DNA from 3 places in the Aliivibrio wodanis genome. Region 1 is predicted to be linked to each of the others. Evidence: predicted binding sites of a transcription regulator. Region 1 holds the regulator's gene; each other region holds the start of a gene.
The links. The regulator MetJ, encoded in region 1, represses methionine synthesis genes. The targets are predictions, from matches to a motif close to TTAGACNTNTANANGTCTAA.
Positions count from the first base shown of each region.

Region 2: metH (methionine synthase) is a predicted target of MetJ. The motif match lies at 1,696-1,715, and genes of this name have one in related genera.
Region 3: metE (5-methyltetrahydropteroyltriglutamate--homocysteine S-methyltransferase) is a predicted target of MetJ. The motif match lies at 2,469-2,488, and genes of this name have one in related genera.

Region 1 is NZ_JBREXA010000002.1:1,977,064-1,982,738, reverse strand. Features, by position in the region: gene ACU5DF_RS17020 (carbohydrate porin) at 1-973, opposite strand, end outside; partial or broken gene ACU5DF_RS17015 (alpha-amylase family glycosyl hydrolase) at 1,408-3,418, opposite strand; gene metJ (met regulon transcriptional regulator MetJ) at 3,548-3,868, opposite strand; gene ACU5DF_RS17005 (O-succinylhomoserine (thiol)-lyase) at 4,054-5,220, shown strand; gene ACU5DF_RS17000 (bifunctional aspartate kinase/homoserine dehydrogenase II) at 5,220-5,675, shown strand, end outside.
Region 2 is NZ_JBREXA010000005.1:19,299-24,973, reverse strand. Features, by position in the region: gene metH (methionine synthase) at 1-1,644, opposite strand, end outside; gene ACU5DF_RS22945 (cation:proton antiporter) at 1,825-3,102, shown strand; one part of gene ACU5DF_RS22940 (IS630 family transposase) at 3,182-3,752, opposite strand; one part of gene ACU5DF_RS22940 (IS630 family transposase) at 3,751-4,205, opposite strand; tRNA gene ACU5DF_RS22935 (tRNA-Asp) at 4,332-4,408, opposite strand; rRNA gene rrf (5S ribosomal RNA) at 4,442-4,557, opposite strand; rRNA gene ACU5DF_RS22925 (23S ribosomal RNA) at 4,694-5,675, opposite strand, start outside.
Region 3 is NZ_JBREXA010000002.1:234,395-240,069, forward strand. Features, by position in the region: gene dcuC (anaerobic C4-dicarboxylate transporter DcuC) at 1-150, opposite strand, end outside; gene ACU5DF_RS09005 (HI_1241 family integral membrane domain) at 474-1,181, shown strand; gene ACU5DF_RS09010 (DUF4250 domain-containing protein) at 1,249-1,443, shown strand; gene ACU5DF_RS09015 (LysR substrate-binding domain-containing protein) at 1,491-2,402, opposite strand; gene metE (5-methyltetrahydropteroyltriglutamate--homocysteine S-methyltransferase) at 2,624-4,957, shown strand; gene ACU5DF_RS09025 (YqaE/Pmp3 family membrane protein) at 5,077-5,235, opposite strand; gene ACU5DF_RS09030 (putative bifunctional diguanylate cyclase/phosphodiesterase) at 5,308-5,675, opposite strand, start outside.

The DNA.
Region 1 (5,675 bases):
CCATTTGCCAGTTTTCAGATATGTTAAGTACACCGTAAGATGTTAGGAATAATGATTCTGCTTTATCATCGCCGCCAGCCCAGCTACCAAAGTTAACACCGCGGTTTTGAGCAGTACCTTTACCATAAGAGATGGCAGTTTGAGTCCAACCATCTAAGCCATAGTAGCTAGAGTTTAGTGTTACAGCTGCACCAAAACCATTGTCTTCTTCAACATTTGCTTGTTGCATGTATTTGAAGTCAAAATCTAAACTACCAATACCGGCGTCAACACCGTAGTAATATAAATCATATGAAGTTAGTGTTTGTCGACCATCAGCACCTGGACCATTATTAATGTCACCGTCAGTATCTGCTGTTACGATAGCAAAACCAGCAGTGTGACCTGCAAGTTTAGATTGGATACCAGCACCAACACCTGATGATTGCTTCCAGAACTCTCCCGATAGTAAACCTGCAGCTCGGTTTAGATAACGTTGGCCACCCCAGATCGAAGTATCTTCACCTAGGTAAGATAAACCACCGATTTCTACAAAAGTTTCTTTGATTTCAAATTGAGCTGTTGTATTTGCTTTTTGACTACCAGGAGAAGAATAAGCGTAAGAGTTACCATTACCGTATTCAGAACGAACATTGAAGTTAGACCAAACACCGTTAGCGTGCTCTGTGTGTTTTTTCAATACAAATTCAACTTGGTTTGTGCTCTTACCGTGAGTACCTGCTGTTTTGTAATCTGGTTTACCAAATTCAGTATCAACTGTTTCACCATCAACCATACGATAGTTCATAGATGCGTAGCCGTGAATTTCCCAGCCGTCAGTAATAACATCTGTACCGTTAACCTTTTCTACTTTTGGCGTCGATTCACTTCCAGAAACCGCGTCTAAAGCAACATCTGTTTCAGCAAAAGATGCACCAGAAAATAAGGCTGTAGAAACAGCTGCAGCAAGCAATGTGTACTTATTCATTTTCATCTTAAATCCTATTTCCCTTTTAGAGGATATTTTGATTTGAAAAATGTTTGCTTGACCAAGGCAGTGTAGGTAGGTCAAGCAAACATTAAATTCAGTAAAAGTAATTGACGGGATATAGATTAAAAATAAATCAGTTTTTGTAACTCCTCCTTCTTTTGGGGAGTACAGGGCTTAGATGGGAGGAGGAGAAAAGTTAGGGATAGGTCTTCTGTTGACAGTCATCACATTTAGTAGGTAGTTTTGATTTATTTAATGAGATAATAATCACGTAAGATCATTTTTTAAAAGGTGAAATAAGGTGAAAATAATAAGGTGGGTAAAAAAGATGAAATATACAAAATTGTGATCTAGCCAACAATAGACTTTGCTGGCTAGAAATAGTTCATATTTTGTTTAAGTTTTACGAGGTAGTTCTAAAATATAAACCATAAGATTTATTGGCATTTAGAAACCATAATTGATTTTGGCTCACCTTGTGGAGTGAATTCTAAACTCCAGACATATTCGCCATTTTCAGGTATAGATACTGCTGTATCTTTTCCGTATCCGCCTTTAATTAATGGCGCATCTTGACCTACTTTTAGCGCTAGTCCTTTGGCTGTGTACTGTGCTGACCATCCTTTGGTGGCATATTGCATTTTATAGGCACCACGTTTCTCTTTTATGACAGCTTGATAAACGTTGTTACCTTTGTAGTGATATGCACGTTGTGATTTATGAGCCCAGCCTGAGTCGGCAAAGTCACCCACGACATATAAGGTACTCTTGAAGTGGTTCACTTCCGTCTTTAATATCTGGGTTATCACATTGCGCCATGAAGCCATCACCATAAAGGTCAATGTCTGTTTTTGGTACCACAGGCCCAATATCATTTTGTTCATCTATTTTAAGGAAGCGACTTTCAAAACCTGATAAAGGAAGATAATAAGTTCCTCCCATTGGAGAGAATGACTGGCCTGTTATAAGGTCAATAAGCTTACCTTTAGACCCTATTTTATTTGCTTGAAGCTCTAAGGTTTGTCCTGTTTTTTGAGTACTTACCATATAAATAATGGCATCGTCTTTCGATTGTTTATGGTCAACATAAACTTTTTGATTGGAAATAAGGTGAGATCGTTTTCCCTCATATAGCGCAGGGTGAGCCTCTCGCATTGCCATTAATCTAGATACATAGTTTTTTAGATCGGCTTCTTGCGATGTTAATTTAGTGGTTATACCTTCAATTTTAGCTGAAGAGCGAGCTACGTGATCGTCACACAAGCCTTTGACTGCACATGTATTTTTGTCTGATTTACTCGCGAAGCCATCGACTTGATCACCAATTTCATCACCGTAATATAGGGTAATTGGCCCACTATAGGCCGCTTGAAAAGAAAACGCTGCTTTATGCCTTAACCAATATTCATTGTCAGTAGGCTCGGCAATATTGCCACGTTGTAATAGGTCACCAAAACGAACGAGATCATGATTGCCTAGCATGAGGTTAGGTTTAGCGTGTTTGGGGTAGAGGCTATGCATACTCATACCTTCATTCAACCAATCTCCCCCTTTATTACTGACACTGTTTTCATTGGCCGCAAAGGTCTCAACAACTCTGTAGCGAACAGGGAAATCAAATGCAGAGCATAGTGCAGGGTTATTATCTGCACCATAGCCAGTTTGTGTTATGTAGTTTTCGTTGTTCCAAATTTCAGCCACCATATAGCCAAGTGGATGTACTTTTTCACCTTTATTGTTGGTATAAGTGGTGTTTTGAGAGGCGGTATCAACGGCTTTACGAATATTTTTCCAAGACTCTGTAGGTACTTGATACGCTTGGTCTAATCGCCAACCATCAATATTTAATTCAGTGATCCAATATGCAGCTACTTCTGAATAAAATTCTTCACTTTCAGGATAATCAACTGGGTTATTCTCGCCGCTTGGAAGTTTTCCTGTCGGTGATGGTTTAATTAATCCTTTTTTATGATGACCAAAAACGCCATCAAATAATACATACATCCCGCGGCTATGTGCTTCTTTAACTAATTCTTTGGCTTTATCCATTGTGCCAAAACGAGGATCAATCTTGAAGAAATCAGTAGCAAAATAGCCTGTAGCATCGAGCTTATCTGCCCAGTGATCTTGACCATCAATTGGGGCCGATTCAAAGATAGGGGTCATCCAAATAGTATTCATTCCAAGTGATTGAATATAATCTAATGAATCAATTATTCCTTGTAGATCACCATTATGGTGACTAGTACCATAACCTGTACCGTGGCCTATGGAGTTATCACCATCAACAAAACTTTCCACCATGATTTGATAGATGCGTAAATGGTTACTTTCTTCCATCATTTGAGGGTCGCATTGATAAGCAGGAGTTGTTGATGTTGTTTCTGAGGTTGAGCTACATGCGCTCAAAAGAGAAGTTATCGCGATGGCTATCGCTGTTTTTGCCATGTTATTTTTCACAGTTAGTCCTTTATATTTATAGTAGGGCACTGTGATTATTTATTAAGCAAATAGAAATGTAATCCTCCTTATTTATTTAAAATAAGGAGGAGACAGGAGGAGGAGATGAAGAATTAATTATTCGTCGTCAAACGCTTCAAATTCAATACCCATTGCGGTCATTAATGCCTTTGCTTCCGCAGGAATATCATCAGGACGATCTTTACGTAAATCTTCATCTGTTGGTAAAGGTTGGCCTGTATAAGCATGAAGAAAAGCTTCACACAATAATTCACTGTTTGTTGCGTGACGTAGGTTACTCACTTGTCGACGAGTTCGCTCATCGGTAAGAATTTGTAATACCTTCGTTGGAATTGACACGGTAATTTTTTTTACCTGTTCACTTTTTTTACCATGTTCGGCATAAGGACTTAAATAGTCACCATTCCAATCAGCCATTGCTCACCTTCGTTCTGAATTATTGTTGTTTAAATATGATGGGCTAATTCTAGCGATATTTACGGCTATAAGCAAAGATATATAGACGTCTAGAAGTATTGACGTCTCATTTTGTGATGGTAAAGTAGAAGAATATAACTTATGGATTAGATTATACCACTGCCTAGCAGTTTGGAAGGGAAATTATGAGCGAGAGAAAACCTGCAACTATTGCTGTTCGTACCGGCATTGAGACTGATTCACAACATAATGCTGTTGTACCTCCTATCTACTTATCTACCAATTATAGTTTCCCTGAATTTGGTGATGTACCAAAATATGATTATGCTCGTTCGGGTAACCCAACTCGAACTCAATTGGAAAAGACCTTATCGGATTTAGAATGTGGCTCTGGTGCTGTGGTTACTAACTGTGGAACTTCTGCATTAAACCTAATGGTTTCTGCTTTACTTGGTCCTAATGATCTTATTGTTGCGCCTCATGATTGTTATGGTGGTACTTACCGTCTGTTTAATACTCGCGCTAATAAAGGTGACTTCCAAACCTTATTTGTCGACCAATCAAACACTGAAGCACTAGATGCTGCTCTTGCAAAAAAACCAAAGCTTATCTTATTAGAGACACCATCCAATCCGCTAGTTCGTGTGGTTGATATCGCTGAAATTTGTAAAAAAGCGGCTAAAGTTGGTGCTTTAGTCGCTGTTGATAACACCTTCCTTTCGCCTGTTTTACAGCAACCTCTAACTCTTGGGGCTGATTTTGTCCTGCATTCAACGACTAAATACATTAATGGTCATTCAGATGTTGTTGGCGGTGTGCTAATTGCAAAAACACAAGAGCATGCCGATGATTTTGCTTGGTGGGGTAATTGTATTGGCGCAACAGGGACAGCGTTTGATAGTTATTTAACATTGCGTGGTATTCGAACTCTTGGTGCCCGTATGCGAGTGCATGAAGAGAATGCGATGGAGGTGTTAAAATGTCTTCAAGAGGAAGAGCTTGTGGGAACTATTTATCACCCAAGTTTACCTGAACATCCTGGTCATGAGATAGCAAAGCGCCAACAAGCAGGTTTTGGGGCAATGTTAAGTTTTGAATTAAATGGGTCATTAGAGCAACTTAAAGTTTTTGTAAAAGAGCTTAAATATTTCTCTTTGGCTGAATCTTTAGGTGGCGTAGAAAGCCTTATAGCTCATCCAGGAACGATGACTCACCGAGCTATGTCGGATGAAGCTCAAGCAGAGGCAGGGTTAGTACCAACGTTGTTACGTATTTCTGTAGGTTTAGAAGACAGCAGAGATTTGATTTCAGATCTTAAGCAAGCCTTTCTTATCGCTGCTGAGGTGAAGTAATGACAGTTTTAGTACAACGCCAGTTGCATAAATTTGGTGGCAGCAGTCTTGCAAATCCTGAGTGTTATCGCCGTGTAGCCACTATTTTGAAAGAGTATTCTAACGAGAATGACTTAGTCGTGGTGTCTGCTGCAGGTAATACTACGAATCGAATTTTAGAATGGTTTGAAGAATTATCTAAAGATGGTCGCTTAGCTCATGAAACTTTAGAGTCATTACGCCAATATCAACAAGGCTTAATTTCTGAGTTATTAACTCCTGAAAATGCAGAACCATTGCTTGAGCTACTTCATCTTGAATTAGTTGCAATTGGTCAATGCCACGCACCTTTAACTGAAATTCAACAGGCAGATATTCTTGGTCATGGTGAAGTATGGTCTTCTCGATTATTGTCTGCTTATCTAAACCAAATTGATTTACAAGCTGCTCCGTTAGACTCTCGTACTTTTTTACGT
Region 2 (5,675 bases), on a different contig from region 1:
AACTGCTTCAATAAAATCAACAGCGTAGTTGTTATGTTCATCGATTCCCGTAGCAACAGCAAAGATATTTGGGTCAAAAATAATGTCTTCTGGCGGGAAACCAATTTCATCTACTAAGATATTATAAGCGTTAGTACATATTTCAATTTTTCGCTCACGAGTATCGGCCTGACCCACTTCATCAAAAGCCATCACAATCACAGCTGCACCATAACGACGGATCAACTTAGCTTGCTGTAAGAATTTTTCTTTACCTTCTTTAAGCGATATCGAGTTAACAATACCCTTACCTTGGATACATTTAAGGCCAGCTTCGATAACTTCCCACTTAGAAGAATCGACCATCACAGGAACTTTAGATATCTCTGGTTCTGAAGCACATAGATTTAAGAATTTAACCATACACGCTTCAGCATCAAGCATGCCTTCATCCATGTTGATATCAATAATTTGAGCGCCATTTTCTACTTGCTCACGAGCGACACTCAAGGCTTCATCGTATAACTCTTCTTTGATTAAACGCTTAAAACGAGCAGAACCGGTAACATTGGTTCTTTCACCTACGTTCACAAAAAGAGAGTCTTTCTCAATAGTTAATGGTTCTAAACCAGATAAACGACAAGCAACAGGAAGTCTCGGTAATTGACGTGGCTTAACCCCTTCTACCACTTGTGCCATTTGACGAATATGCTCTGGAGTCGTACCACAACAACCTCCAATCAAGTTTAGAAAACCACTCTCGGCCCACTCTTTTACGTGTTCTGCCATTTCTTCTGGAGAGAGATCATATTCACCAAAGGCATTAGGCAAGCCTGCATTCGGGTGTGCTGAAACACTGCACTCAGAAATACGAGACAGCTCACTTACATATTCACGTAATTCATCAGGTCCTAATGCACAATTCAAACCAAATGAGATTGGTTTAACATGACGCAAAGCATTGTAGAACGCTTCTGTAGTTTGTCCTGAAAGCGTACGACCTGAAGCATCTGTAATCGTACCTGAAATCATCACCGGTAATGTAATACCCATTTCTTCAAAAACAGATTCAACGGCAAAAGAACACGCTTTTGCATTTAAAGTATCAAAGATGGTTTCAATAAGAATTAAATCAGAACCACCATTGATTAATGCACGAGTTGATTCAGAGTAAGCTTCGACTAATTCATCGAAAGAGACATTTCGGTAACCAGGGTCATTTACGTCAGGAGAAATAGAACACGTTCGATTCGTTGGGCCTAAAACACCTGCAACATAACGCGGTTTATGAGGCGTTTTTAATGTCCATTCATCTGCGACTTCTCTTGCTAATTTTGCAGCTTCGAAGTTCATTTCTTCGCTCAGACTTTCCATATCATAGTCAGCCATTGCGATCGTTGTTGAGTTAAAGGTGTTAGTCTCTAAGATATCTGCACCCGCTTCTAAATAAGCAGAATGAATATCTCTAATAATTTGAGGACGAGAAAGCACTAGAAGATCATTGTTACCTTTTAAGTCACAATGCCAATCACTAAAGCGCTCTCCACGATAATCTTGTTCTTCAAACTTATACTCTTGGATCATGGTTCCCATGCCACCATCGATCAAAAGTATACGTTCCAGAAGGTGCTTTTCTATTTCAGTTTTCTTATTGCTTCCTGCCACGGTACTGCCTCATCCATAATACGTTTCTGTTACAATCCTATCACACATCGAATAGGAATCTAGACGTCCAAAATAGATTTATTTATCCAAATTAGAAATAAAGTTTGATATTTATCAATTTGAGTGGAAAATGACCTGAATCACATTTTGTTACATAAATAAGATATATAGAGGTTAACAATGTCCGTATATAACACACTCTGCTTTCTTGCAGCTGCTGCTATGTTAATCGCATTTTTTAATAGCAAAATAGGAAAAATGCAGACAACGATAGCAATCACTGCAGGCTCAATGATGCTATCACTAGGGATAATTTTTGCTGGTCACAATGATTGGTTTCATCTTAGAGAAGTTGCGACTGAAACTCTGACAGATATAAATTTCGAAGATTTTTTATTAAAAGGAATATTAGGTTTCTTATTATTTGCTGGCGGGCTAGGGATAAAACTTCAAAACCTTAAAGATCAAAAGTGGGAAATAACCGTACTTGCTTTAGGAGCTACCTTATTCTCAACTTTCTTTATTGGTTTTACTCTATGGGGAATATGTAATCTAATAGGTATTAATCTTGATTTAATCTACTGCTTATTATTTGGCTCATTGATCTCACCAACCGATCCTATTGCCGTACTTGCGATAGTAAAAAAGCTGAATGCTCCACAACGTATTTCGACTCAAATCGAAGGTGAATCATTATTCAATGATGGTTTTGGTTTAGTAATTTTCGTTACGCTATTTACCATTGCTTTTGGTTCAGAAACACCAACAATTGGTAGTGTAACAGCACTATTTTTACAGGAAGCTATTGGCGGTATTATTTACGGTTTCCTTTTAGGTTTAATTTTCCATTATCTAATAAGTTCAACTAATGACCATTCAATGGAATTATTATTAACCATAGGTATCCCAACATCAGGTTATGCATTTGCTGAAGTCATTCATGTTTCAGGTCCTTTAGCTATGGTCGTATCTGGTATAATGATCGGCAACTGGACCCGTTATATTGGTTTTTCAAAAGAAAGTGAAGAGCATTTAGACCATTTCTGGGAGCTTGTTGATGAATTCTTAAATGGCGTGTTATTTCTTCTTATTGGTATGTCTATGTTGTTATTCCAATTCCATCAAGAAGACTGGATCTTAATGGCAATATCTATCCCACTGGTGCTAGCAAGTCGCTATTTAAGCGTTTACTTACCATATATTGGCTTTAAACGATTCAGAACTTATAACCCATTATCCGTAAATATCTTAACTTGGGGCGGCCTTCGAGGCGGACTGGCTTTAGCGATGGCTTTGGCTATCCCATCAGGCATTATCATCATCCCAGATAAGAATATAGATGTCAGAGAAATTATTCTTGTTATGACTTATTCTGTTGTTGTTTTCTCTATTTTGGTTCAAGGCTCAACCATTACAACCATGATTGAAAAAGCAAAGAAATTAGAAAAAGATTCTTAATCCATAGCACTATCAATTATTAATGGAGATGCATATTGTGTATCTCCATTTTTTATATCTATAATACCAATTCCGTTAATTAACTTATCAATTTTAACCAATATCTAAAGCAGAGTAAGATGACTCTGTCTTTATCTTCACAAAACCGATTCCACGCTCTACATAATGTCTCTACGATATCGTCATAGTTTTCGAAGCACCTGTTTGCTACTTCATTTTGGCGGAGCCAACTCCATACCTGTTCTATAGGGTTAAGTTCGGGCGAATAAGGTGGGATATGAATTATGGTGAGGTTCTCAAATTCATCGGCAAGATAGCTCTGGTGCCAACTCGCTTGATCCATGATAACAACAGCATGCTTGCCAGCTAGTGTGGCTTGAGAAATTAATCTGAGTTGCTCTTTCATTGCTTCCATATTGCTCAGGGGAACCACTATCGCTTCAGTTTCTCCTGTCGTGACACATACAGCTCCGAAAAGGTATGCATACTCAAATTGCTGTTGTTGTACTACTCTAGGGCGGGTCCCTTTCTCTGCCAATATGCGCGTTGTTGTATTGCGTTGACCAAATCTAGCCTCGTCTTGAAACCATATTTGAACATCTTTTAAGGGGACATGACCAGGGATCTTAAGGAGCGTTTCGATTGGGAATTTTTTTAAAAGCTTCTTGAGCTTCAACTGACTGCTTAGGATGTTTGGAACGAGTTGTAATCCAACTCAAACCTATGTCATGTAATAACTGATAGAGCGCCGACTTTTTATATGATGTATTGAAGTTGCTTTCTATATAGAGCCCAATGTCTCTTGCTTGAAGACGACCGCCACTCTCATTTACGGCATGTTCGATAACACATTCTTTGAGTTGTGATTTTTGCTCGTCTGTTAGGCGATAAGGCCTACCAGAATGTGGTTTCTCTTGAAGTCCTTGAAGACCATTGTTGAGATATGCTTTGACCCATTTATTGACGCTTACTCTGCTAACTTTAAGATACTTAGCTATTTGAGTGCGACTTTTACCGTCAACAAAATGAGAAACGGATAAATAACGCACTCTAAGTCGAGCATTGGATGTGGAATTAATCAAACTCGGGAAATCATGCTTCATAAGGACTCCTTTTAAGAGTCCATATTAGATCATAAAATTAACGAAATTGGTATTATAACCTGAACGATTCGTTTTATTCAGATGTAAAAAAGCCCTAATCTTTCGATTAGGGCTTTCTTGGTGTAGTGGCGGAGTGGACGGGACTCGAACCCGCGACCCCCGGCGTGACAGGCCGGTATTCTAACCAACTGAACTACCACTCCGCAGTGTCTATTCAGGTGTATCTTAATTTAAAAGCCTGGCGATGTCCTACTCTCACATGGGGAAACCCCACACTACCATCGGCGCTATTACGTTTCACTTCTGAGTTCGGCATGGGATCAGGTGGGTCCATAACGCTATGGTCGCCAAGCAAATTCTTTCTATCTACCTCACTAAGAGATAAATAATAATCTGGAAAGCCGTTTCTCTATATAAAGAGTTGTTCTTAATCACATTCAATCTGTTTCTTGCAACTTTAAATCCGTTCAAAACCCCTTGGGTGTTGTATGGTTAAGCCTCACGGGCAATTAGTACAGGTTAGCTCAATGCCTCGCAGCACTTACACACCCTGCCTATCTACGTCGTAGTCTCCAACAACCCTTTAGGATACGTATAGTATCAGGGATGACTCATCTCAAGGCTCGCTTCACGCTTAGATGCTTTCAGCGTTTATCGATCCCGAACTTAGCTACCGGGCAATGCTACTGGCGTAACAACCCGAACACCAGAGGTTCGTCCACTCCGGTCCTCTCGTACTAGGAGCAGCCCCTTTCAATCATCCAACGCCCACGGCAGATAGGGACCGAACTGTCTCACGACGTTCTAAACCCAGCTCGCGTACCACTTTAAATGGCGAACAGCCATACCCTTGGGACCGACTTCAGCCCCAGGATGTGATGAGCCGACATCGAGGTGCCAAACACCGCCGTCGATATGAACTCTTGGGCGGTATCAGCCTGTTATCCCCGGAGTACCTTTTATCCGTTGAGCGATGGCCCTTCCATTCAGAACCACCGGATCACTATGACCTACTTTCGTACCTGCTCGAATTGTCATTCTCGCAGTCAAGCGGGCTTATGCCATTGCACTAACCACACGATGTCCAACCGTGTTTAGCCCACCTTCGTGCTCCTCCGTTACTCTTTGGGAGGAGACCGCCCCAGTCAAACTACCCACCAGGCACTGTCCGCAACCCCGATAAGGGGCCAACGTTAGAACATCAAGCATACAAGGGTGGTATTTCAAGATTGCCTCCACCAATACTAGCGTACTGGTTTCAAAGGCTCCCACCTATCCTACACATGTAGGGTCAATGTTCAGTGCCAAGCTGTAGTAAAGGTTCACGGGGTCTTTCCGTCTAGCCGCGGGTACACTGCATCTTCACAGCGATTTCAATTTCACTGAGTCTCGGGTGGAGACAGCGTGGCCATCATTACGCCATTCGTGCAGGTCGGAACTTACCCGACAAGGAATTTCGCTACCTTAGGA
Region 3 (5,675 bases), 1.7 Mb from region 1:
TTTTGCAGGTAAAACGGTATGACCTAATAAGCCTGCAATAATAAGTAATGCTAAACCAGCAGTTAGTAGTACCCCAGCCGCCTTGTATCCTTTTACGATAAAGTACCCCACCAACACGGTGATTACTAAACCAATCATTAACTCCAACATGGAATTTTCCCCTATTAAATTTCAAAAATACAAAAATTGTGTAACTTATATACATTTTCTTACACATTTCGTAATAGAAACTTACCTAATTTTTATCTGTGGCACATCTGATACTTGAACTCTCTATGATCTAAAACAAATAATAAATAATACTGTTAATAGCATGCTACTTTAGTGTTAATCGTCTTATTCTAAAAGGATGAAAATTTGAAAATAGAGAGATGGAATTATGAGAGATCGAATAATGTGATGTTTTTTTTCCATCACTAGACGAAGTGAAAATAGCGTTTATACTATTGTCATTCTAAATCGGTGGCGTAATTATGTTTTTTCAAACCTTACAATATATTTTGATCCCCGCACTGCTAGGTGCACAAATCCTATTAACCATTATCTTAAATAAAGGTGATATTTGTCCCGGTCAGCGTGGGCGCATCCATAAATGGTTACCCGTATTGATTTTAGGTTGGTGTGTTGTTGCTGGATTTGGTATGACTTATGCCTCGATTTTTGCCATTAATTTTGTTCCAGCGATAGCTATTGCTGCTTTCTATTTGAGTGTTAAAACTGGAAAAACTCGTGATAAAGGACCATTGATTGTTATGGCATTATCTAATGGTTTTGCAGGAGCAAGTTTTGTTAATTTAGCCTTGGGTTCAGGTTCATTTACACAGTTATTTTTTGCAATCACAGGTCCATTTTTATTTGGAGCGTTATTAACGCATCTTCTTTTGACGTTGGCGCGAACTCGCTTACAAGCATTTCATAAATTATTGCCGATTAGTGGTGTGGTGAGTGGAATTGTTATGGCTATTATTTTGCTGTGCCAAACGTTAAGTATTCATGAGATATTTTTGGATAAGATGGCGGTTAAGTTAGGTATTGCATTAGGCTTGATGCTATTAAGTATTGGTTTGTGGAGCTTTCACTTATTTAAACAACAAGCTGTAAAGTGGCAAATGTTGCTTGCTTCTAGCGTTATTATGGCTATTTCTGGTTATTATCAATTTCAGTTGTTTTTTGTGATGTAGGGCACGCATTACTTTCTAAAACTGATCTAATCTAAGGGTGTCTCTTAAGCAACATGGAGGGTGAAGATTGGATTTAAGTAATGCTCACGGACTAGAAAGTGGAATTCTACTCGGCATCATTAATGAAAAATTGCGATTGGAATGTCACAGTCTAGAAGAATTGTCCAGCGTGTATGAGCTTGATACACAAGGAGTTCAAGACAAGCTCAGTGGCTTGGGTTATCAATACGACCCATTAACGAATCAATTTAAAAATAGATAAGTTTTAAATTAACGCAATAGAAATAAAGCAATAGAAGATACCTCGATTTAAGTCATTTTAATTCCATCTAAATGACTCTGGCTCTGCTGTTTCGCAGTAGAGAAAAATGCTTGTAAATATCTTTTATCATGTTCGCTGTCCCTAACGGCAGCGAACAATCTTCTCCACAATCCTTTCCCTAGTGGTTTACTCTCAATTAACCCTTGCCTTGAAAATTCACTGATTGCCCAGTTAGGCAGTGCCGCCACACCTAAGCCCGCCGACACCATTTGTATTAACATTAATGTGTTTTCTGCTTGTTTCCATTTGGCTGGTTCAACATGATTTGGTGATAGGAAGTGCTTTACGACATCTAAGCGCTGTTTTTGTACTGGATATGTCAACATGGTTTGATCGAGTAAATCCTCCGGCTCAATGCACTCTTTATTGGCAAGAGGATGATTTGTTGCCATGACAAGACGCATTTCAAAATCAAACAATGGCTCGTAATGTATCTCACCACGAGGTTGAATGTCAGATGTGATTACTAAATCTAGATCACCATTCACTAATGCAGGTAAAGGTTCAAAACCAAAGCCTGATGAAAAATCTAATTCAACTTCAGGCCAACCAACTTGATATTCTTTAATTGCAGGCATTAGCCATTGAAAGCAAGAGTGACATTCAATCGCCATATGTAATCGGCCATGTAAATCTTCTTTTAGACTGGCAATATCATATTCAGCTCTGGCCATTTTTGGCAAAACCTCATCTGCAAGTTTTAATAAGATCTCACCTTCAGAGGTGAATTTTACTGGGCGTGTTTTTCGTAAAAATACATGATTACCAAGGCGCGCTTCAAAATCTTTCAGTTGGTGAGAAAGGGCTGACTGGGTTAAATGGAGCGCATTAGCCGTTGCGGTTAATGAGCCAGTATCTCGCAATGTAGTTAATGTTTTTAGATGTTTTAATTCAATCATTACTGTACCTCAAGTTCCGTTTGAGTAAGCCTAGTTACCTTCACAGTAAAGTGAAAATAGAACAAAGTAAACATCTAGACGGCTAAATAAAATTAATCCATTTAAATTAAGCGAACACTTAGTTGAAATAAATTCATAATCAAAGTGAAGTATTCGACGTTGTAGACAGTTAGAAAAAAGGTCATTGTTTAGCCATCCAAACGGCTAAGGGAATTAGACAAATGACAACAAAATTAAACAATACAGTAGGAAAAACAGTTACTCATATTTTAGGCTACCCACGAGTAGGTGCTCAACGAGAGTTAAAATTTGCACAAGAAAAATATTGGCGTGGCGAGATAGAGCAAAAAGAATTATTAGCAGTTGGCAGTGAATTACGCCAACGTCATTGGAAAGATCAAACAACATCTGGCCTTGATTTCGTTACTGCGGGTGATTTTGCTTGGTACGATCATGTATTAACGACAAGTTTACTTTTAGGTCACGTACCTGCTCGTCATAATCACGGTTTTCCTGATTTAGACACATTATTTAAAGTGGGTCGTGGTCAATCTCAAAACAGCTGTGGTTGTGGTGAAGCGGCATCAGACATGACTAAGTGGTTTAATACTAATTATCACTATATCGTGCCGGAATTTTCTAAAGACGATAAATTTAACGTTAGTTGGTCACAGCTGTTTGATGAAATTGCAGAAGCGCAAAAGCAGGGGCATACCGTTAAACCGGTACTTCTTGGCCCATTAAGTTATTTGTGGTTAGGTAAAGAAGTGAATGATGAAGAAGTAGAACAAGGGTTTGATCGTTTAGCGCTTCTTCCTCGTTTACTCACCGCTTATCAGGCAATTTTTTCGAAGTTATCTGCGCTTGGTGTTGAATGGGTACAAATTGATGAACCAATTTTAGCGCTTGAGTTACCCAAAGCATGGGCAAATTCATTTAAATTGGCTTATCAAGTGATTCAAAGTGATCTGAAGTTACTATTAACAACCTATTTTGATGGTGTCGAACATCATTTAGATAAGATTACCGAATTAGCAGTAAATGGTTTACATATTGATATATCAGCAGACCCTAAACAATTAGACACGATTGTAGATGCATTACCAAAAGAGTGGGTGTTGTCTGTTGGTGCGATAAATGGTCGTAACGTCTGGCGTGCAGACTTAGAGCGTTTACATGAAAAATTACAACCAGTGAAAGCTAAATTGGGTGATAAGTTGTGGATTGCAAGCTCATGTTCATTGTTGCATAGCCCAGTAGATTTAGATCAAGAAACGGAATTATCACAAGAAACGACACAGTGGTTTGCGTTTGCAAAACAAAAGCTAAAAGAAGTTACTTTGTTAGGTGGTGCACTAGATGGTAACCAAAACGCAATCCTAGCGTGTCACCAATACAGTCAGCCACTGCGTGAACGTGAAACGGCAGAGCACATTAATAAGCCTGCAGTACAGCAACGTTTAGCGGCAATTACTCCTGCGTTAGCAGAGCGAGCAGAAGCGTATTCAGTTCGAGCACAACACCAAGCGGAAAAATTAGGTTTACCATTATTGCCAACTACAACGATTGGTTCATTCCCACAAACCTCAGATATTCGTCAGCAGCGCAGTGCGTATCGTGCAGGTAAATTGAATGAACAAGATTATGTGGCAGCAATGAAAGGTCATATTGCTGATGCAGTTGAGCGTCAAGAGCGTTTAGATTTGGATGTGTTGGTACATGGTGAGGCTGAACGTAATGATATGGTTGAATATTTTGCGGAGAATCTAAATGGATTCCAAGCAACACGATTTGGTTGGGTTCAAAGTTATGGTTCTCGCTGTGTTAAACCGGCTATCGTGGTGGCAGATATTGAGCGTGAAGCTCCAATTACAGTCGATTGGACTCAGTACGCACAGTCTCTAACAACCAAACAAATGAAAGGTATGCTAACAGGCCCTGTAACTATTCTTGGTTGGACGTTCCCACGTGAAGACATTACTCGTAAAGAAATCGCACAGCAGTTAGCTCTAGTATTACGTGATGAGGTTTCTGATCTTCAGCAAGCGGGCATTAATATTATTCAAATTGATGAGCCAGCAATTCGTGAAGGATTACCTATTAAAAAGAGCGATCAAAAAGCGTATTTAGATTGGGCAGTAGAAGCGTTTAAGATCTCAGCGGCAAGTGCGAAATCAGAAACTCAAATTCATACCCACATGTGTTACAGCGAGTTCAATGAAATTATCGAATCAGTGGCAGCGTTAGATGCAGATGTGATCACCATTGAAACGTCTCGTTCAAACATGGAATTATTGAAGGCGTTTGAAGACTTTAATTATCCAAATGAGATTGGACCGGGTGTTTATGATATTCACTCTCCAAACATTCCAAACGAAGAGTGGATTGTTGATTTAATTGAAACCGCAGCAGCAAAAGTGCCTGTTGAGCGTTTATGGGTGAACCCAGATTGTGGTTTGAAAACTCGTAACTGGAAAGAAACAGAAGCAGCGCTTGAAAACATGGTAAAAGCGGCAAAAACGTTGCGTAAGAAATGGCAAGTTAACGCTGCTTAGATAAGAATGACTAATATTACTGGTTAATAACGTTCATTTACGTGGGACCAAATAAAAGCGAAACACCTTCATTTAGGGTTTCGCTTTTTTATTTTACTGTTTTTTAATGAGTCGCTTTATTAACGAGTCGTTACCCAAAGGGCGTGGATCATTCCTGGTACCCAGAAGAAAAGAGTCAGTACAATATTGATTAAGAGATCTTTTCCTACCCCTTTTGCAAAGAAAACACCTAGTGGTGGAAGTAATACACATAAAATAATTAAAACAAGCTTGTTCATATAATCCCTTTTTAAACTATGTTTACCATCATTAATAAGTACTAGATGAACAATCATTGGTCAACTAATACCTTATCTAATTGCATGAGTGTTGCGGAGGATTCTTTGATTTAAGAGTAATTTATTAATTTGTGATTCGTCGACAGGCTTTGAAAAGTAATATCCTTGGTATTTATCACACCCTTCTATTTTCAGTATATTAAGTTGTTCTTTGTCTTCAATGCCTTCAGCGGTGACTGCAATCCCTAAGTTATGACCGAGTTGAATTATGGTTCGAACAATCATGTGATCTTTTTCGTTCGTCGCACAATCATCAATAAATGACTTATCTATTTTAATAATATCAACAGGTAATTGTTTTAGATAACGAAGAGATGAATAGTCAATACCAAAGTCATCAATGGCAATTTGCACTCCTAATTTTCGTAATTGAATGCATT